2 regions of the Neobacillus sp. C211 genome follow, and region 2 is predicted to be linked to the other one. Evidence: predicted binding sites of a transcription regulator. Region 2 holds the regulator's gene; the other holds the start of a gene.

Region 1 (4,413 bases), on a different contig from region 2:
TCGAGGAGAAATCATGGCGTCGATTCAGGATTCTATCCACTAGGCTCGTGTACGATGAAATATAATCCGAAAATCAACGAAAATGTAGCGCGTTTTAACGGATTTGCACATGTACATCCGCTGCAAGATGAAAGCTCTGTTCAAGGTGCTCTTGAACTTTTATACGATTTGCAGGAGCATTTAATCGAAATAACAGGTATGGATGAAGTGACCTTGCAACCTGCGGCAGGGGCTCATGGGGAATGGACAGGTTTAATGATGATCCGTGCTTATCATGAGGCTAACGGTGATATGAACCGTACAAAAGTAATCGTCCCTGATTCTGCTCATGGTACGAACCCAGCTTCCGCTACGATTGCTGGTCTAGAAACAATTACCGTTAAATCAAATGAACATGGTCTTGTCGACCTTGAAGATTTAAGAAGGGTTGTTGGTGAAGATACTGCTGCATTAATGTTAACCAACCCGAATACGCTTGGACTATTTGAAGAAAACATTCTTGAATTGGCTGAAATTGTCCATGAAGCCGGTGGTAAGCTTTATTATGATGGAGCAAACTTAAATGCAGTTCTTTCAAAAGCAAGACCTGGAGATATGGGATTTGATGTTGTTCACTTAAATCTTCATAAAACATTCACTGGCCCACATGGCGGCGGTGGCCCTGGTTCCGGTCCTGTCGGGGTGAAGGCAGACCTTATCCCGTTCTTACCGAAACCGATTATCACAAAGCAAGGCGAAGAATATGTCCTTGATTATGACCGCCCGCAATCAATTGGCCGTGTGAAGCCATATTACGGAAACTTCGGTATCAATGTTCGTGCTTACACATACATTCGCTCGATGGGACCAGATGGCTTAAAAGCGGTAACAGAGTACGCTGTATTAAATGCGAACTACATGATGAGAAGGCTTGCTGAATATTATGATCTACCATTTGATAGACATTGTAAGCATGAATTTGTACTCAGTGGAAGACGTCAGAAAAAATTAGGCGTTCGTACATTGGATATTGCGAAACGTCTGCTTGATTTTGGCTACCACCCACCAACCATTTACTTCCCATTAAATGTGGAAGAGTGTATTATGATCGAACCGACAGAGACCGAATCAAAAGAGACACTGGATTCGTTCATCGATATTATGATCCAAATTGCTAAAGAAGTGGAAGAAAATCCAGAAATCGTTCAAGAAGCACCACATACAACAGTGGTCGGCCGGATGGACGAAACAAAAGCAGCCCGTAAACCAATTTTGAAATACCAAGAAGCTTAATAAAAGGAAAGGTCAGATTCGAAAAATAATCTGACCTTTTATCTTGTGTAGCAGTTTTTGAAATTTAAAAAGGCTCCGAATCCGGAACCTTTAATGATATCTTATTTCTTAGTTTTTACTTTACCTGACCATTTTTTGAACCCGCCTTGTAGCTGAGTAAGGTCTCGATAGCCTTTTCGGTGTAAGAATTGGGCTGCACGTGCACTGCGCATTCCACTCTGGCAATACAAATATACTGGCATATCAGAACGGATTTCTTTCATACGCATTTTCATTTGCGACATTGGGATATTACGTGCTCCTAAAATATGGCCGCCTTCGAATTCGTTTGCTTCACGAACATCTATTAGTTGTGCCTTTCTGTACCCCGCACGGAAATCTTCTTCTGTTACCGTTTTAACAATTCTTTTCTGATAGAAAAATGTAAAAACGGAATAAATGATAACTGCTACAATGATGATTAATAATGGATAAAGTGAACTCAATTTCTTTTTGCCCCTTTCAAGCTTTCCTGCACTAGTATTTATTATATAAGTCAATCCGATAAAGATAAAGATGAATGCAAAAAAATCTTTTGATATTGCCTAAATAATTATAGCAGAAACATCTTATTTTGAATCTATATCAGATTTTGGTAGACTTAATTACGATATAATTATAAAAAAATGAGGTTTTAGAATGAAAAAAGAAGTTTGGCGTTTTATTGATACTGGAAATAGTTCACCATCTTTTAATATGGCTTTAGATGAAGCGTTACTTGATTGGCATAGTGAAGGGAAATTTCCTCCAGTGATTCGTTTCTATGGCTGGGATCCGGCAACGCTATCAGTAGGATATTTTCAAAAGGTAGAGAAAGAAATTGATATGGAAGCAGTTAAGGCTCACCAATTAGGTTTCGTAAGAAGACCTACAGGAGGACGTGGCGTTCTGCACGAGCATGAACTTACCTATAGTGTCATCGTTTCTGAAGAACATCCAGAAATGCCTAATTCTGTTACAGAGGCATACCGAGTAATTTCTGAAGGAATTTTAAAAGGTTTTCACCATTTAGGACTTGAGGCATATTTTGCTGTCCCAAAAACAGCAGAAGAACGGGATGCATTGAAAAACCCTCGCTCTGCAGTATGCTTTGATGCTCCAAGCTGGTATGAGCTTGTGGTGGAAGGCAGGAAGGTTGCCGGCAGTGCACAAACGAGACAAAAGGGTGTAATTCTACAGCACGGCTCCATTCTGTTAGATTTAGATGAAGATAAGCTATTTAGTTTATTTAAATATCCAAGTGAGAGAGTTAAGGAACGTATGAGAAAAGCATTTAAGGATAAAGCGGTTGCTATCAACAACATTAGTCCAAGAAGGATTTCACTTGAGGAAGCAAAGGAAGCTTTTTATAAAGGCTTTGCTGAGGGTCTAAATATTGAGCTTGAAACTTATCAATTAACCGAGGAAGAACTAGCTTATGTTGAAAAGATTGCAAAAGATCGATATGAAAGTGATGAATGGAATTATAAAAGATAATTAGATACGGCGAATTCGCCGTCTTTTTTTGTTGCCATAACGATTAATGTAAAGAAGCAAACTGCGAAATTTGTTGAATTTTCCTGTTTTCTGACGAAAATCTATTAAAAGCTATTGATTACTTTTAATTCTATTATTTTTTAAGTTTGACAAAATAATTATAGTTTGCTCGACATACAATATATAGTGGTGTCGAAAATATTTTCGGTACTATATATTGATATTTAGTTGATTTATTCAGGTGGGCTATGATAACCTAAAAATACAAACCAACTAGATATAGCGTAAACCTGCTAGATTTAGGACAATAGGTGGATTTTTATTTAAGAAGGAGTTGTTCTAATGTCTGTAGTTTTTAGACAAACAATGAATATTGATTTTGAAAGGTTGAATGAGGATATTCAATTATTCCCCCAGGTGCATCCAGTTACCCCAGATATGAAAATAACTCACAAGGGTGTTTCTCGTTTGGTCATGTTGGACCGCTATACCTTTAAAGATACTGCAAAAATTACTCTTACAAACGGCGACTTTGTTGTTTTAACTATTAAAGAAGATCCGAAATTTCCAGCTCGTGGTCTTGGTTACATTATGGAAATAGACTGGGAAAAGAAAAAAGCGAAAGTTTTAGTCGATGAGGAATTCAGGGGAGTACTCGATGATCCTGAGGAAGCTAGTACGGGTGTGATAGTCAGATCCTTAGATGTAATTGAGAAGCCTTTAGAGCTCTTCTATGAGCAAATTGCGAAGCGTAATGCTACTGGTCTTGCTTCTGTTGAAAAGACGGAAGAGAAGCGAAGAGAATGGACTGAGAGGTTTTATCAAGAACTTGTTAACATGAACTTCATTCCTGCAGGACGCGTTCTTTACGGAGCTGGGGCAGATACTGATGTAACATACTTTAATTGCTATGTAATGCCGTTTGTTCCTGACTCTCGTGAAGGTATCTCTGATCATCGTAAGCAGGTAATGGAGATTATGAGCCGAGGCGGCGGTGTTGGAACAAATGGCTCGACGCTGAGACCGAGAAATACACTGGCTAGAGGCGTAAATGGTAAATCATCTGGATCGGTTTCATGGCTGGATGATATTGCGAAATTGACTCATTTGGTTGAGCAAGGCGGATCAAGACGCGGAGCTCAGATGATCATGTTGGCCGACTGGCATCCAGACATTATTGAATTTATTATTTCTAAGATGCAAAATCCTAGAATTTTACGATTCTTGATTGAAAATACAAATGATGAAACGATTAAAAAACTTGCTAAAGACAAGCTAAAGTTCACCCCTCTTACTTTAAGGGAAACTGCAATGTTCCAGGGAATTGTAAATTATAAAAACATTCCTGGGTTCGGTGGATTTGATGAAAACATCATCGCAGATGCAGAAGAGAAATTATTAACTGGCGGTAATTACACTGTCCACAATTCAGAATTCCTTACAGGTGCGAACATCTCTGTCTGTTTAACAAAGGAATTTATGGATGCTGTAGAAACCGATAGTGACTATGAACTCCGCTTCCCGTACGTTGAACAATATGATCAAGAGGAAATGGAGATTTACAACCAAGAATGGCATAAAGTTGGTGACGTTCGCGAGTGGGAAAAACAAGGGCATAAAGTACGA
Region 2 (18,383 bases):
GATTTTTCGAGGACAGCGTTTATAAACAACATCAATGGAGTTTCGGGATAATACCAATTCTGGGTGATATCCCTTCATGAAATTGATGCAGCTATCCAGACTTTCACATTTGTGGCATTCTTTGCTTTGGTTCGTATACTCGTACAGTTTACTCATGCTTTTATCAATCATGGATTGATCAATCTCATTTTGATGTTTTGCTAAAAAGGCTTGAATATCCGGATTTTCAAGGACTTGCCTGCGTTGTTGCTCATATCGCTTTTGAAAGCTTTCATTAGAAGCTAATCTTTTCAATGTTCGATTGATTTTTTCCAATTTTGGTCACCCCCTATTTGCGAAACGCTTTTAACTTTTCTTCAATCGCACGCTTTTTCGCTTCAACTTCACTGTTGTTTCCTTGCACGTGATCTTTGCCCGCATCTTTCGTACTTTCATCAAACCATTCAGGAATTAACTCTGTCCGAATTGGTTTTTTATTAGACGATCTTGTAGTTTTTTTGCTTTCTGTTACCTTGTGTTCCTCATTCTTCGCGAGCTCCATCGCTTCTTTCACCGTTTTCACTTGTTTCCTTGCCCAATGACTAGCGATTGACTCGACAAAACCCTTTGTAAATTTCATGTCCGTTTTTCTCATAACCACTTCAATTAGGACATTTACCACACCTGGGGGAAGTTTATATTTAATCATGATCTCTTCTAAGGTTTTCAAATTGGCATTCGAAGGTTCAACACCGCCTGAGATTTCTTTAAAAACGATGAGTGGCGGGGTCGTCTCATACGAGCGAATTAATTTTTCTTCCTGTGTTTTAGGTTCGGTGATTTGAGTTTGATGAACAATTGGTTGTGTTCGGTTAATAAGACTAGGAAGTTGGTCGTAATTGACAAATTGATACCAATCACGAGCCCCCTTTCTCAAGTCCTCTATATCAATTTCTTCATGCTCATTAATAGCACCTAAGATGAAATTTTTCATTTCGATTGCATCAATTTGGTACAGAAATGCAAGATTACTAATTACACTTTTTACTTTTGGCGTTAGCGCTTTTTTGGGAACAAGTGATTCATTCAGCCCTGCAGTTAACAAATCAAAATCAAACGTGTCCACACCAATTTGGATCGGACTCGGCTCATTTCGACCGATAAACTGTTGATTTTCTTCCTCTTGTAATTCTTCGGAAAGGGCTTGAATATATTGCATACTGCCAGGGGCTGCTGATGCAAACACGTCCTGAAAGGCTCTCGTAACATCTACATACTCGTCTTCCCTTGGCTTTTGTTGATCACTAAAAAAGCGCTTCAGACGAGAGAAATGGTTTTTTCCAATTTTTCGATAAAGATAAATATTTAACATCCCATCTAAAAAGAATTGCTCAGGACTTAAAGGTGGATGCAGTTCATAGATGAAGGACCGTCCCCCTTCATCTGTTTTGACACGAGTCTTTAATAAACCAATGCCTTCTAGCTTCAATCTGGCTTCGTAAATATCCTTTAAGTTCATCTCTAAGAGATTCATCAATAAATGATGAGTGGAAGACTCAGACCAGAGCCGATTTTCCTCTAACTCCGCCCAGAGCGTCATATACAAACTAAAGCAAGTTGACCCAATCAAGGGCTGATATAAAAACGTCAGCACTTTACGGTCATACTCATGCAGCAGCCCATCAGCCGCAACTATATAACGGTCGATAGGGAGAATTTCCTGCCAATGCTGCACCATATCACTCCAACCTTTCTTGTTATAAAATCAAAAAGAGCCAAAAACTCTTTAGCTCTTAAGATTTTTCTTTTTTGATTAATTCTTTTAATTCATCAATAAAAACATTAATATCTTTAAACTGACGGTAAACGGATGCAAACCGTACATAGGCGACTTCGTCCACGTGTGCCAGCCTGTCCATGACCATTTCACCGACTGCTTCACTTTTTATTTCAGAAATCCCCTGACTCCGTAGATCCTTTTCAACACCATGCGTTATATCTTCTAATTCCTTTAAGGCTACCGGCCGCTTCTCACATGCCTTAATCAAGCCACGTAATATTTTATCACGGCTAAACTCTTCTCGGGTCCCTTCTTTCTTGACTACAATCAGTGGAATCTCTTCAATCTTCTCAAACGTAGTAAAACGATACCCACATTCTTCACATTCGCGTCTCCTCCGTGTTGCTCGACCTTCATCAACTGGGCGAGAGTCGAGGACGCGTGTACCATAATTTTGACAAGATGGGCATTTCATTGTAATCAACTCCAAATCTACACTTTACTCCCGAACAAAAACGCTTACTTTCATCTTATAAAAAAGACTATCTTTATACAAGTAGTAGTACTAGGAGTTTTTTATTCCTATAAAGGTATGTAATTGATTAATTCGCTCGTAATAAGAATTAATCCGCTTTTTTAAATCGGGATAGGTGCCGAGTAAGGAAAATTTTTCAGATGAAATATTAAAGTCTACCGCTGTTTCCATTGGCTTTACTCCCACAATTGTAACAATTAGAAAGCAGGGGATGGGTTTACTGATTTCAACAGCAATTTCTCCATGTTCTTTAGAAACCGTGGTGACCCGGCAATCAGCATCTTCATGGAATAACTTTTCAACAGATGCAAATAATTGATTAAACATCGCCTTATAATAATGCGTTTTTAAGGAATCATCCTTAATCTGATCTGAAGTCTCAATTTGCTTTTTAAAACGAACAAATAGGTTACCTAACATAGCCATACTATTCCTCCCATGATGTAGCTTTGTTCTTATTGTACAACATTAGTCTAGAAAATATAAAAAGAGGTGTATGTATAAATACACCTCTACGTTGATTATTTTTATAGTGATTATAAAACCTTTGCCTGTTTTACATGAACAGGACCCATGCCACGCGGAATTTCAATATTTTCACGTGTTTGTGCATTTAATGCCTCAGCAATATAATCGGCCGCAACATTAGGATTCAAATCGCCGCAAGTGTATACATCTATGCTAGCATATCCATGTTCAGGGAAGCTGTGAATGGTAAGATGTGATTCAGAGATAATAACCACACCACTTACACCTTGTGGGGCAAATTTATGAAATGCTACTTCACGGATTTCCGCACCTGATCTAAGAGCTGCTTCAACAAAAGTTGTTTCAATAAAATTCATATCATTTAATTTTTCAAAGTCGCATCCCCAAAGCTCAGAGATTACGTGACGTCCCATTGTTTCCATATTCATTTTTCCCCCTCTAACCTTTTATGTTCTTTCTTGAAATCCTGTTATTGACGGTATCCGAGTAACTACCACGGGGGAAAGTTAGTCCAGAGAGGTCCTAACCCTTTAAGTAATTAATAGCTACCTGATTTCAAGAAGTTCACGATGACTAGTATACTTTGTTTATATTTTTTTTGCAACCTATCAATATAAAAAACTTTATATGTTAATTTTGTAACAAGGTTAATGGGCATGTTCCATTTTTCATTCGATAAAAAAACACTAAATCAAAGCTATTTTATGCAAAAAACACCCAAATGGCTCAAGAAAGGCAAAAAAAATGCTGTCTATCGACAGCATTTTATCCAACCTTTATTTGTGATGATTTTGCTATTTCCTCTGCAACATACATGGTGAGATCCACGACACGTGAAGAATACCCCCACTCATTATCATACCATGCTAAAACCTTTACTTTTCTTGTTCCCATCACCATTGTGGAAAGACCATCAATGATGGCAGAATGTTCATTAGTATTAAAGTCAACGGATACTAATGGTTCCATCGTCAAATCTAAAATGCCTTTTAATGGGCCATTTGCCGCTTCAATAAATGCGTTATTGACATCATCAAGGGTCACATCTTGATTAAGATCAACTACTAAGTCAACAAGTGAAACGTTTGGTGTTGGCACACGAAGTGACATCCCATGTAATTTACCTTTTAAGTGCGGTAATACAAGTGAAATTGCCTTGGCCGCTCCTGTTGTTGTTGGTATGATAGATTGTCCACATGCACGAGCCCTTCGTAAATCTTTATGAGGGTTATCGATATTTTTTTGATCATTTGTATAGGCATGAATCGTTGTCATTAATCCGCTTTCAATGCCAAATTTTTCATCTAACACCTTTGCAACAGGTGCAAGGCAGTTGGTGGTACATGATGCATTTGAGATAATGTCATGATGATTGATATCAAGCATTTCTTCATTAACACCCATTACAATTGTGACATCCTCATTTTTCCCTGGTGCAGTTAAGATCACTTTCCTGGCTCCTGCTTCTAAGTGCAGTGCAGCCGCTTCACGAGCATTAAACTTTCCTGTCGCCTCTATAACAATATCAATACCAAACTCTCTCCAGGGAAGCTCCTCTGGATTACGACTGCTTAATAGTTTAATTCTTTTGCCATTGACGATTAACTCATCATCTAAAGGGATAACTTCTCCCTGAAATGGTCCATGATTTGTATCATATTTAAGTAAATGTGCTAAAGTTTCCGCTGGATAGCTTGCATTTATGGCAACAACCTCAAGCTTATTTTCAAGGATCGCTTTTCTAAAAACCATCCTGCCAATTCTCCCAAATCCGTTTATTGCAACTCTCGTCTTCATTTTACATCCCCTTTTTGTATTAATGTCATACTTAATACTTGTATTGTTGTAATTAGTATAACATATTTAGGTTTAATTGTGATGAATAAAATGCGGATTTTTAAAATGTTTTATAATTCAGGCAACTTAGAAACAGAAAAAAAGAGAAGGTTGCCCTTCTCTCCCATTACTTATGATTATTTATATCGATGCCAAACTGGGCTAAACATTCAAGAAGTTGTTTTTTTGTATCTGCGATCGAACCATTATTATCAATTACAGCATCCGCAAGCTTTATTTTTTCAGACAGGGGCATCTGAGAACGAATCCTTGCTTCGGCATCCTCAGCTGATAGATTATTTCTCTCGATTAATCTTTTTAATTGTGTTTCATCGTCAACATAAACAAGTAACGTTTTATCCACCATATACGAAAGTTTACTTTCAAATAATAAAGGGATATCAAGAACAACCACTTCTTTACTGTTTTTTATTGCCTGATCGACTTGATCCCTCATTCTTTTTCTAACCTCAGGGTGGACGATTTCGTTTAAAATTTGCCGTTTTTCAGCGTGGTGGAAAATAATTGCGCCAAGCTTTTGCCTGTCAATTTCATCATCTTCCAATAAAATATCACGGCCAAACTCTTCAATAATCTTAAAATAAGCGGATTCACCTTGCATTACCGCTAGGCGTGATTCTATATCAGCATCGACTACAGTGATATCCATTTCTTTGAAAAAGTTTGAGACTGTGCTTTTTCCACTGGCGATTCCGCCTGTTAAACCGATAACTAATGACATGATCTTTTCCTTTCTAGATTCATAACTTCCATATTCCAATTATGATTAATAAAATCCCTGGCAAAAACGTGAACTTTTGGATCCAATCAAACTTATGAAAAAAAGTTCCGCTTTTTATCCCTAATAGAACAAATAATGAGCTCATAATCGCGACAGTAAATGCTAAATAAAAAGGAGAGAAACCAAGCATCGCTGCACCAATCCCGGCTCCAAAGGCATCTAGCGACAAAGCAAAGCCTAACATTAAAGCTTCGATCCCCGTAATCGTACCCGATTGGTCAAAGTCAGCCGACATCGGCTTTTTCAAGATGTTGATGGCTAATCCTAGGGATTTAATTTCAAAATTTACGATTGTTTTTTCATGTTCTAGTACGTCTTTTTCCTTTTCTGGTTTGAAATATTGAAACAAAACCCATGCACCAAGAGCAATTAGAATGATTCCCCCTAGGCTTGCCGTAATACTTGGAGATAGAACTTTTTCAAGTCCATGCCCAATTGACACGGCAATCATTAAAGAAATAGCCGAGCAACTTGCAATAATAATCACTGATCGGATCGGCATGACCATTTTCCTTAGTCCATAGGTAAAACCCACGCTAAAGCTATCAAGGCTGAGAGCAAAAGCAAGTATGAGAAGTGAGAACAACTGAACCATGATGTCTAGGGCTCCTTCCTCCAAAATCATTACGATAGTATATGGCAGGAGCCTATCAAAGGTTAATATTATTCAATTCTCACTTTTTCTACTTTTTTTCCCACTTAAATCTTTTGGCACTGCGGGCAGTAATGGGTCCCTCTGCCCCCTACGGTCGTTTTTTCTAATGGTGTTCCACATCGTTTACACTCTTCCCCTTTACGACCATAAGCGTATAATTCAAGCTGAAACATACCTATTTCCCCTTGGGAGTTAACATATGAGCGGATCGTACTTCCGCCCTTTTTGACGGCTTCGCTTAAGGTCGCAACAATTTCACGGTGAAGTAGGGCAAGTTCATTTTTATTTAATGTATTAGCAATACGTTCTGGGTGTATACCTGCCCGAAAAAGTGCCTCATCCACATAGATATTACCGAGCCCCACAAAAAGTTTTTGGTCCAATAGAGCTGTTTTAATTTTTCGATTCGTTTTTTCAACCTTCTTAGTCAAGTACTCTACCGTAAATTCCTCTGAAAAAGGTTCAGGACCAAGCCCTATGAGCGGTTCCGTTAAGAATTCGTCCCCTTTTTTGTATAAGTGCATCGTTCCAAATTTCCGAACGTCCCTATACCTTAATTCTGTTCCATCTGTAAAGTGAAAGAGTACATGTGTATGTTTATCAAAGGGTTCTTCCTTTGGATAAAGCCCGTACTTTCCCTCCATTCTCAAATGCGATACTAACGCGAAATGATCCGTATAAATGATTAAAAATTTCCCTCTTCTGCCTACATCAACAATGGTCTCCCCTGCTAAAGCATCAACAAATTGTTCCACTTCAAGTGGGCTTTTAATGATTTTTGGCCAAAAGACGGTTATATCTTTGATGGTTTTATTGAAAACTAATCTTTTTAACGTTTTCCTTATGGTTTCTACTTCTGGAAGCTCCGGCATTGCTGAGGGGTCCCCCTTTTATTTGGCGTCAAACCATGTTGGTCCATAGGCATAGTCCACTTTCAACGGCACCTTTAATTCGAGGGCATTTTCCATCACGCCTGGGACTAACTTCTTTAAAATTTCCAATTCGTCCTCAGGTGCTTCAAATATCAATTCATCGTGCACTTGAAGTAAGAGGCGCGTCTTTAAACCCTTGTCCTTTAAAGCATCGTCCATATCAATCATTGCTTTTTTTATGATATCAGCGGCACTGCCCTGAATTGGTGTATTCATGGCTGTCCTTTCTGCAAAGCTTCTGATGTTAAAATTACGAGCTGTAATTTCAGGAAGGTATCTTCTTCGCTGCATCAAAGTGGAGACATAGCCCTTTTGTTTTGCCGAGTGAATAATATCATCCATGTATTCTTTGACACCTGGATAGGTATCTAGATAACGATTAATGAATTGACCAGCTTCCTTCCTTGTAATTCCTAAGGATTGGGACAGACCATAATCACTGATTCCATAAACAATTCCAAAGTTAACAGCCTTGGCCTGACGCCTCATATTGGAAGTTACCTCATCTTTATTGACATGAAAAACTTCCATTGCTGTTTTTGTATGAATATCCATATCTTCTTTGAAGGCCTGAATCAGCTTTTCATCACCAGCAATATCCGCAAGGACACGCAGTTCGATCTGTGAATAGTCGGCTGCAAAAATGATCCAGCCTTCCTCTGATGGAACAAAGGCTTGGCGGATTTTACGTCCCTCTTCAAGGCGAATCGGTATATTTTGCAAATTAGGATCAATTGAACTTAATCTGCCAGTCGCAGTTAAAGTTTGTTGATACCTGGTATGGACTTTTCCCGTTTTAGGATTAATAACCTTCAGTAATCCTTCTATATAGGTGGATTGAAGCTTACCTAATTGTCTGTATAGAAGAATATGCTCGATGATTTCATGATCTTCTGCTAATTTTTCCAATACATCTGCTGAAGTTGAATGACCTGTTTTCGTTTTCTTAAGCGAAGGAAGGTTTAATTTTTCAAATAAAATTACACCTAGTTGCTTCGGTGAATTGATATTAAACTTTTCACCTGCTAATTCACAAATCTTCTCTTCAATCTCGACGAGTCTATCATTTAGCTCCTTACCCATTGCCTGAAGACGTTCCTGTTCCACCTTGATCCCGCACGATTCCATATCAGCCAAAATCAGCGATAAAGGCATTTCAAGCTCAGTAAATAATTCATATTGTTCATTTTTTCGTAATTCATCTTCTAGTTTTTCTTTAATATCAGACATTGCAAGGCTTTTCCGAACTAGATGTTCAGCGAGCTTAGACACTTCGGGGACTTTTCGTTTCGCCCCTTTCCCATAAAACGATTCATCAGATTGAATATTATGTAGATCGAATCTTTTCGTTATTGCAGCGAGGTCTTCAATGTTTTCTGAAGGATTTATGATATAGGAAGCCATTAGAATATCAAAATTGGCCCCTTTTAGATGAATATCATGTCTTCTTAATGAAACTTCAGATCGCTTGGCATCATAAACTATTTTCGTTTTACTCTCATCTTCCGCCCATTTTTTAAAAGCTTCTGACTGTAATACCAAGTCAGTTGGCAAGTAGAAATGTCCTATTTCATTGACAAGAGAGAAACCGATAATCTCTGCATAATGATAATTATCATCCAGCATTTCAACGTAAAAATAATTAGTGTCTGCAAACAGTTCTTCTGTTATTTCAGTTGGAATTTGAAAATCAATATCTTCAAGTTCCTGCTCTTCAATAGTATCTGGACCTTCTCCAAGCTTGCCCAATAATGAATGAAAGCCTAATTCTTTAAATAAGGCTACTAATTTTTCCCGCGTAAAGCCCTCGTATGCGACGTTTTCTAAATCCACTTCGACAGGTGCTTGTCTTTCAATCGTAGCAAGTTCTTTACTCATTAATGCTTGGTTCTTAAATTCTTCTAGCTTCTCTTTCAACTTGTTTCCAGTTACTTGTTCAACGGAGTTTAATAAATTTTCGAGGGTTGAAAACTCCTTCAACAATTTGATCGCTGTCTTTTCACCTACCCCAGGAACACCAGGAATATTATCGGAAGGGTCCCCCATTAGCCCTTTCATATCAATGATTTGTTCTGGTGTTAGTCCATATTTTTCAGCTACATGTTCAGGGGTATATTCTTCAATATCCGTAATTCCTTTTCGAGTAATTCCGACGGTTGTAGTGGCGGAAGAGAGTTGGGTTAAATCTTTGTCTCCTGAAATCACTTTTACTTCGTACCCATCCTTTTCTGCAGTTAATGAAAGGGTACCTATGATATCATCGGCCTCATAATTTTCAAGCTCATATCTGGAAATCCCATAAGCATCAAGAAGGTCACGGATAAACGGAAATTGTTCGGATAGTTCGGGTGGGGTTTTTTGCCTTCCACCTTTATACTCACTAAAGGTTTTATGGCGAAAAGTAGTTTTTCCAGCATCAAATGCGACAAGTATATGTGTTGGCTTTTCATCTTCAAGAATTTTCATCAACATCATCGTAAAGCCATATACCGCATTCGTGTGGATTCCTTTATCGTTATTAAGCAGGGGTAATGCAAAAAATGCTCGGTAAGCAATACTATTACCGTCAATCAGGACAAGTTTCTTTTTTTCCATTTATATCCACCTTCCAAAAATCACATCAAATATTTATGTAGTTCAATAATAAAGTCGCTTCCTTCACCCAAATTACTTCTAACACTTATGTTACCATGATGCGCTTCTATTAAGTGTTTTACGATTGCTAATCCAAGGCCTGTCCCACCCGAGTTACGACTTCTGGCACGGTCCACTCGGTAAAATCGTTCAAAAATACGTGGAATCTCTTCTTTACTAATTCCTACCCCTGAGTCTTTTACATGGATCCGTACGTTCTCACCATGTTTGAGAAGGATAATTTTCACGTCCCCTTCTGGCGGGGTATAATTAATTGCGTTGCCGATTAAATTGATAAATACTTGTTTTAAACGGTCCGAATCGCCATTGATTAACACTTGATTTTGCTTGCTGTAAAGTTCAAGTTTGATATTCTTTGCTTCTGCTTTTCCTGTAAGAATCGTGATTACTTCTTTTAATAACATATGCAAATCTATTTCTTGAATGTTTAATCTGAAGCCTTGCTGCTCTATTTTTGAAAGCTCTAACAGGTCTTGTATAAGTGTTTGCAGGCGATCACTCTCTTTTAAAATGATCGAAAGAAACGCTTCTAATGTTTCTTTATTGTTCATGGCACCGTCCAGCAATGTTTCAGTAAATCCTTTAATAGAAGTTACTGGGGTTTTTAATTCATGCGAAACATTGGCGACAAAATCCTTCCGCATTTGCTCGAGTTTTTTTATTTCGGTGATATCATGAAAAACAAGCAGTACCCCTTTCCAAACATTATTTGTTCCAATTATCGGGACACCATACACAACAAAATACCTTCGTTCGATCAAGAAAGGCACAAGTAATTGTTCACTAACCTTCTTTTCAGTCCGAAAAACCTCTGCTACTAAATGACAAATTTCTTCATATTCAATCACTTCATAGTAGAGTTTATTTAAATAATCAGTTGGATTCACCTGAAAAATATCAATAAACCCTTTATTAATGAGATTAATGTAACCGCGACTGTCTATTAAGATTAATCCTGCTCCCATATTTTCAATTAAAGCACTTAACCGGTCCTGTTGCATTTCTTGTGCTTTAACAAGTTCTTGGAGGTTTTCGGCCAGCATATTGATCGATGACCCAAGCATGCCGGTTTCATCCAATCGATCTACTTTTGTTCGTGCCCGGTAGTTTCCGTTTGCCAGTTCAATCGCTACATTTGTGGCAGCTTCAATTGGTTTTGTATACTTTGAGGTGATTCTAATGGATAGAAAAATAATTATTATTATTGCAATCCCTAGACAGATAGAAAGGACCCAAAAGATTTCAACTTTAAAATGTTCATTTAGAGACTCTAAGTAATAGCTTTTAAAAAATTGGCCCAGCAATATTCCTAATCCAACTAAAACCGCCATAATCAATAAGATTAGTGTAATTAGCAGACCTTTTCGGTATTTGGTCATTCTCCTTTCGGCTCCTCCAATTTATAGCCCAAGCCCCGTAACGTTTTAATATAGGCCGGCTTTTTCGTATCCACTTCAACTTTCTCTCTTAAATGTGATATGTGTACATCCACAATTCTAGTATCTCCAGCAAAGTCATAATTCCAAACAGCACTAAGTAATTGATCACGAGTCAAGACGCGGCCTTTATTTTGCGCGAGATAGAGAAGTAATTCAAATTCCTTTAAGGTTAACTCCAAAAGTTGGTCGTTAAAATAAGCCTCATATTTTTCAGGATCGATTCTTAAATTAGCGATCACTAGTTGCCCTGTCTCTTTTTCACTTACGTCAATTGCCTCCGTTTGGACTTGTGTCCTCCTAAGAATTGCTTTCACGCGAGCGATCACTTCTCTAGGACTAAAGGGCTTCACCATATAATCATCTGCACCAAGCTCTAAACCTAATATTTTATCGAGCTCATCATCTTTTGCAGTTAACATTAAAATTGGTGTCATTATACTCTTTTGACGGAGCTGCTTACATACTTCCATTCCATCCAACTTCGGTAACATGAGGTCTAATACAATGATATCAGGGCCTTGTGTCTCTGCAAGATGTTTCCCCTCTTCACCATCCATTGCAGTGATCACTTCATACCCGGCCTGCTCCAAATTATATTGAAGCAAAGTAACAATTGACTGTTCATCATCGACAACAAGTATTTTATTTTTCATAATATCCCCCACTAAATTAGTTACTTCCATTATAATAATAAACATTACATATTATCTAGTTTTACAAAAATTTAACATTAAAGGATGTTCACATACCCATCGAAATGAGTTTGAATTTTTTTAAAATAATTAACAAAATATCCACTTTTGGTGTCAAATTTCGCCATAATTTTTTATAAAATTAACTATGAAAGGGAGTGGAATATGGATGTGAGTGCTTCATTTTAAACGATCTGCTGCTTGAGGTTAACAATTCTAAATTCCAAATTGATACCACTATTATTTTTCAAGAAACGATTTACCCTTTTGAGGTAAAAAATTATGAAGGCGACTTCATTTTCAAACCTGACAGGCTTGAGAGGATTTCCGGTAAAGATTATAAAAATCCACTAGACCAATTGAAACGCACCAAATTCATGCTCCGCCAGTTACTGCAAAATCTAGGATATAATATCCCCATTGAGGGAACCGTTGTGTTTATTAACCCCGAGTTTACATTATATCAAGCGCCCCTAAACGAACCCATTGTTTATCATTCACAACTACATCGATTCATGAAAAAATTAGATATGCAGCGCTCAAAACTAACTAGTCGGCATAAGAAGCTAGCTGACAAGCTTATTTCCTTACATCAAGTTGAATCACCTTATAAGAGGCTACCACCTTATAAGTATGAGCATCTAAGAAAGGGGGTTACTTGTGCGAAATGTAATTCATTTTCACTTTTTGTAAATGGAAAGCATTTAGCGTGTAACCAATGTGGGCACCAGGAAGGGATAGAGTCGGCGGTTTTGTGCAGCATGGGGGAAATTAAACTACTATTTCCGGAAAAGAAGATTTCCACCAATTGTGTTTATGATTGGTGTGGGGAGGTTGTGTCTAAAAAGAAAATCAATAGGATATTAACAAGATATTATAAAAGAATGGGGCAAGGTAGGTTTTCTTACTATGTTGATAAATGAATGTAAGCGACTAGACCCACTAGTTTTCCTTTAGGGTTATGTTTTTTTAATTAATTACAACTCATGAGGACAACTTTGGCTCTTCTCTTGCGGTTTTTGTCCTCATGAACCCCTCATGAGGACAACTTTAGCTCTTCTCTTGCGGTTTTTGTCCTCATGAACTCCTCATGAGAAAAATTTTAGCTCTTCTCTTACATTTTTTGTCCTCATGAACCCCTCATGAGGACAACTTTAGCTCTTTCCAAACCTTTTTTGTCCTCATGGACCACTATTGAACACAGGTATTACTTAGTGATCCAGTTTTCCAGCATCATTTCAGTAAAAATACTGGATCCTTATCAACTTTATTAAAAATTATCCAGAGTCCTACCATGTATTTCCTCCAAACGATGTGGAGGACAAACTTTAACCCTTCCCAGTATGACAGTTTCATTTTTTTCATTCATTCCAATGACACTGATTACAATGGTATGCTCATCTCTTACAACCTCAATCACTTCAAACAAAAACTCGACGGTTCCATAATGATATACCGGCTTAGGAAACTCAATTTCTTGGCTTAAGATATGGCTCCCAGGACCGGGTAAATATTTTGAGATGGCAGAGGTTATCATTCCCGTAAGCATAATGCTAGGAACGATTGGTTTTTCAAAAGGAGTCTGTGAAGCATAATCATGTTGAATATAGAGAGGGTTGGCATCGTCTGTTAATCCTAAATAAAGAAGGATATCCTTGTCTTCTATCTTTTCAGACATAGACAATTTTTCACCGACAGTAATTTCTTCAATCCTTCTGCCTAACTTTCTTTTTTTACCTAAAAGCATATAACTCCACCCCTGTTGTAAACGATTTCATTTGAATGCAAAGAAATTCGGGGAAATCCTTGCAGCCCCGAATTTCTCTATTATAATATTTTATGCTAATACTTGCATTACATTGCGAACGGATTCCGCTGATTTATCTAATGCTGCTTTTTCGTCAGCCGTTAACTCAAGCTCAATTATTTTTTCAATACCATTTGCACCAAGGATCGTTGGTACTCCGAGGTAAATGCCATCGTAACCAAATTCGCCTTCAAGATAAGCAATGGAAGGAATCACTCGACGTTGATCTTTGAGGATTGCTTCACACATTTCTACTAAAGAAGCTGCAGGCGCATAATAAGCACTTCCATTACCTAGAAGGTTTACAATTTCACCGCCGCCTTTTCTTGTGCGTTCTACAATTGCTTCTAGACGGTCTTTAGGAATTAATGTTTCTAATGGAATACCACCAGCATAGGAGTAGCGTACAAGAGGAACCATGTCATCTCCATGTCCACCCAATACAAATCCTGTAATGTCTTTAACAGAAAGATTTAATTCTTGAGCAACAAATGTGCGGAAACGAGCACTATCTAGAACCCCAGATTGACCAATTACACGGTTTTTAGGGAATCCTGATTCTTTAAATACAGTATATGTCATTGCATCTACTGGGTTGGTTAGAACAAGAATCGTACAGTTTGGAGAATACTTTACAATCTCCTGTGTAACACTTCTCATTACCTTTTGGTTTGTCTGGACTAAATCATCGCGGCTCATTCCAGGTTTACGGGCAATACCAGCAGTGATAACGACAATATCAGAATCACGAGTATCTTCATAATTTGAAGTACCTGTAATATTAGAATCAAAACCTTGTACTGGACTCGCTTCAAGCATATCTAACGCTTTACCTTTTGTTGGGTTTTCCATTTGTGGGATATCAACTAGAACTACATCGCCAAGTTCCTTTTGTGCCAGTAAAAATGCAGTGGTTGCTCCTGTAAATCCGCCGCCGATAACAGATACCTTTTTACGTTTTAATGACATTTTAATTCTCCCCCTTGAACTTTTTAATGTTTCACTTGAATCTAGAAAAGGCAGAAAGGACTATTTTTATTAACAGCCCTCATCTGCTCTTTACTTTCCCTTCTTATTCCATGTTCTTAATTAGCTCGTCACCGAATTCAGAAGTTTTTACTTCAGTTGCTCCGTCCATTAAACGAGCAAAATCATAAGTTACAACTTTAGAAGCAATTGTTTTTTCAACAGATTTAATAACCATTGTAGCCGCTTCATTCCAGCCTAAGTGCTCAAGTAATAACACTCCTGATAAAATGACAGAAGAAGGGTTTACTTTATCAAGACCCGCATACTTAGGTGCAGTACCATGTGTTGCTTCAAAAATTGCATGTCCTGTTTCATAGTTGATGTTGGCGCCTGGAGCAATACCAATACCGCCTACTTGCGCTGCAAGTGCATCAGAAATGAAATCTCCGTTCAAGTTCATTGTTGCAACCACATCAAACTCACGTGGACGTGTAAGGATTTGCTGTAAGAAGATATCAGCAATAGCATCTTTTACGATGATTTTGCCTGAAGCTTCTGCATCAGTCTGAGCCTTATTAGCAGCTTCAGAACCTTGTTCCGCTTTAATGCGGTCATACTGTAACCATGTAAATACTTTGTCGCCGAATTCCTTCTCAGCAAGCTCATAACCCCAGTTTTTAAACGCGCCTTCAGTGAATTTCATGATATTTCCTTTATGCACGAGTGTAACGGATTTACGGCCTTCTTTAATAGCATAATTGATCGCTGCACGTACTAGACGGCTTGTTCCTTCTTCCGAAACTGGTTTAATACCGATACCTGAAGTTTCAGGGAATCTGATTTTCTTAACACCCATTTCGTTTTGTAGGAAGTCAATAACCTTTTTAACTGCTTCAGTACCTTTTTCATATTCAATACCCGCATAAATATCTTCAGTGTTTTCACGGAAAATAACCATATCCGTATCTTGTGGGCGCTTAACAGGGGAAGGAACACCTTCGAACCATCTAACTGGACGTAAGCAGACAAACAAATCTAATTCTTGTCTAAGAGCAACATTTAATGAACGAATTCCTCCGCCAACAGGAGTGGTTAATGGACCTTTAATGGCAATTAAATACTCTCTGATCACGTCAAGCGTTTCACTTGGAAGCCATTCACCTGTTTTGTTAAATGCCTTTTCTCCAGCTAAAACTTCTTTCCAAATCAATTTACGCTCGCCTTTATAGGCTTTTTCAACTGCTGCATTTAAAACTCGCTCGGAAGCTGCCCAAATATCTGGACCGATACCGTCACCTTCAATAAATGGGATAATTGGATTATTTGGTACATTTAATACTCCGTTTGTAACCGTGATTTTTTCGCCTGACATAGTTGATTCACCCTCCTATTATGTAAAAGAAAACTAAAAAACTTACACCCTTTGTCTTATCAAAGGTTAGAGAGGTTAGTCTCTAACCTTTTCATACATATCTATTAGACCAATTATTCTAACAAAAGTAAAATATTAGCCTCGTTGCTCGATTGGAACATATTTTTGCATTCCTGGACCAATATAATCTGCACGCGGTCGAATTAACCGGTTGTTCTCATATTGTTCAAGAATATGTGCAAGCCATCCTGATACCCTGCTGACAGCAAAGATTGGTGTCATTAAGTCATGATCAATCCCTAAACTGTGATAAACAGAGGCTGAATAGAAATCCACGTTAGGTGGCAAATTCTTTTCACCTGTGACAATGCTTTCAATTTTTTCAGACATATCATACCAATGTGGTTCGCCCGTTAGTTCAGTTAACTTTTTAGACATTGCTCTTAAGTGCTTGGCACGTGGGTCACCTTGTCGATATACACGGTGGCCAAAGCCCATGATTTTTTCTTTCTTCTCAAGTTTACCACGGACGAATGGCTCTACATTTTCAAGCGTGCCAATTTCTTTTAGCATTTTCATTACAGCTTCATTTGCCCCACCGTGTAGTGGTCCTTTTAGGGCTCCAATTGCGGCAGTTACTCCAGAATAAACATCTGATAACGTAGCTACACAAACACGTGCTGTGAATGTAGATGCATTCAATTCATGGTCCGCATGTAATACGAGCGCTTTATTTATTGCTTCTTCAGCAATTGGTTCTGGTTCCTTGCCAGTTAGCATGTATAAGAAATTCGCTGCAAAGCTTAATTCCTTTTTAGGAGGAATTGGCTCAAGTCCTTTTCTAACACGTGCAAATGTTGCAACAATGGCTGGCATTTTTGCTTGAAGGCGAATTGCTTTTCGGTAATTTGATTCTGTGTCCATTAAATCAGCTTCTTCGTCATATAAACCTAAAAGGGAAACGGCTGAACGAAGGGCTGCCATTGGGTGGACCTTTTGGATTGGGTACATTTTAAAATGCTCAATTACTTCCTGTGGAAGTGCTGCATTCTCAGAAAGTTGTTTTTTCAATTCTGTTAACTGCTCTGCATTTGGAAGCTTTAAGTGCCATAATAAATAAATTACCTCTTCAAAACTAGCATTCACAGCTAGATCATCAATGTCATAGCCAACATATGTTAGCGTGTCATCAATAATTGAACTGATTGAGGAAGTTGTTGCCACTACCCCTTCTAAACCGCGTGTTACTGTCATAGTATATCTCTCCTTCACATTCTAAATTTCCCCACACCTTTTTAAAAAATTATTCCCTTTATTCCATCCTTTAAATTGACTGAGCGATTGCTCGGGTAAAAAGCAAATAGTTAAAATGAGATTCCTTTTAGAGGCACAAATTGATTTATAAACAATTCAGCACATCTATGTGGTTTATGTAAAAAAGGATACGCTTACAAGCCTATTATAAACAATTATCAGATTTTTGTGAATGAAAAGGAACCGAAAAATGCAAAAAAATATTATTTTACAAAAAATCTAGGTAAAAAAACTAAAAATTCTCATTGCTGTATAGGCAATTCCAGCTCCAATTAGAGGGCCAACTGCGACCCCTTTAAAAATTGACACAGATAAAATAGTGCCAAGAATTAGTGCTGTTGTAATCTGTGGATCATCTGCTAGTAACTTAACCCCTCCTTTTGCCAGCATAGCGACAATCATGCCCGAGATCAGGGCAATCCAAGCATATGATGATTTAAATGCTCCTGTTAAGTCTTTAAAACCAATTTCTCCACTTGCAATCGGGACTAATACCGCAATTGTAATAATTGTGACACCCCAATTAATACCTTTGGACTGTATAAATGAGAATGCCTTTGTATCCAATCCTACTACCTTTAAGGTAATGAGCACTGCAATGGCAACCAGTAAGGAACTGTTTTTCGCAATAAAACCAATAACGAGCAATAATAGTAAAAATAAAAATGACTCATTTAGCATGTTCTCACCATCCCATATCCAAATTATCGTAACATAATACCTGCTAAAGCATGAAATTAATGATTACAATAAGTTTCTGTTCAATCTCCTTGCGAATCCTTCAAATAAAATGTTCGTAATATTTTTAAGACTATTATATTTACCTGGAAAAGTTATGCAGTTTATTTCATAAAATGTTAAACTAGAACTACCAAACATACATATAAAGGAGGTTTGTCTTTGAATCTAAAGTACTTATACCGGACAATACGATTCTTAATTGTAATAGGTGCTATTGTTTTGGCGCTTTACTCTTTTTACTTTCTGTCAAAAGTGACCTATCCATTTTTAATTGGACTAATTATTGCGTTTATGATTAATCCACTTGTAGATATTTTTGAAAAAAAGGCTAGAATGCCTCGTGTATTAGCTGTTTTTATTGCACTTATTCTTATTTTTGCCTTATT

The links. The regulator NrdR, encoded in region 2, represses ribonucleotide reductase genes. The targets are predictions, from matches to a motif close to AACACNATATATNGTGTT.
Region 1: the regulator NrdR is predicted to act here: its motif matches at 2,961-2,978, upstream of ACSU6B_RS26520 (vitamin B12-dependent ribonucleotide reductase).

The regions. Positions count from the first base shown of each region.
Region 1 covers NZ_JBPXRO010000044.1:5,530-9,942, forward strand. The annotation lists gene gcvPB (aminomethyl-transferring glycine dehydrogenase subunit GcvPB) at 1-1,272, shown strand, start outside; gene ACSU6B_RS26510 (rhodanese-like domain-containing protein) at 1,374-1,757, opposite strand; gene ACSU6B_RS26515 (lipoate--protein ligase family protein) at 1,951-2,787, shown strand; gene ACSU6B_RS26520 (vitamin B12-dependent ribonucleotide reductase) at 3,130-4,413, shown strand, end outside.
Region 2 covers NZ_JBPXRO010000005.1:179,983-198,365, forward strand. The annotation lists gene dnaI (primosomal protein DnaI) at 1-315, opposite strand, end outside; gene ACSU6B_RS07375 (replication initiation and membrane attachment family protein) at 329-1,717, opposite strand; gene nrdR (transcriptional regulator NrdR) at 1,773-2,234, opposite strand; gene ACSU6B_RS07385 (hypothetical protein) at 2,325-2,720, opposite strand; gene speD (adenosylmethionine decarboxylase) at 2,831-3,205, opposite strand; gene ACSU6B_RS07395 (glyceraldehyde-3-phosphate dehydrogenase) at 3,549-4,580, opposite strand; gene coaE (dephospho-CoA kinase) at 4,747-5,361, opposite strand; gene ytaF (sporulation membrane protein YtaF) at 5,381-6,016, opposite strand; gene mutM (DNA-formamidopyrimidine glycosylase) at 6,121-6,948, opposite strand; gene polA (DNA polymerase I) at 6,967-9,603, opposite strand; gene pnpS (two-component system histidine kinase PnpS) at 9,624-11,042, opposite strand; gene ACSU6B_RS07425 (response regulator) at 11,039-11,755, opposite strand; gene ACSU6B_RS07430 (nuclease-related domain-containing protein) at 11,953-12,717, shown strand; gene ACSU6B_RS07435 (MaoC/PaaZ C-terminal domain-containing protein) at 13,065-13,541, opposite strand; gene mdh (malate dehydrogenase) at 13,632-14,570, opposite strand; gene icd (NADP-dependent isocitrate dehydrogenase) at 14,674-15,942, opposite strand; gene citZ (citrate synthase) at 16,078-17,196, opposite strand; gene ACSU6B_RS07455 (DUF441 domain-containing protein) at 17,476-17,937, opposite strand; gene ytvI (sporulation integral membrane protein YtvI) at 18,157-18,383, shown strand, end outside.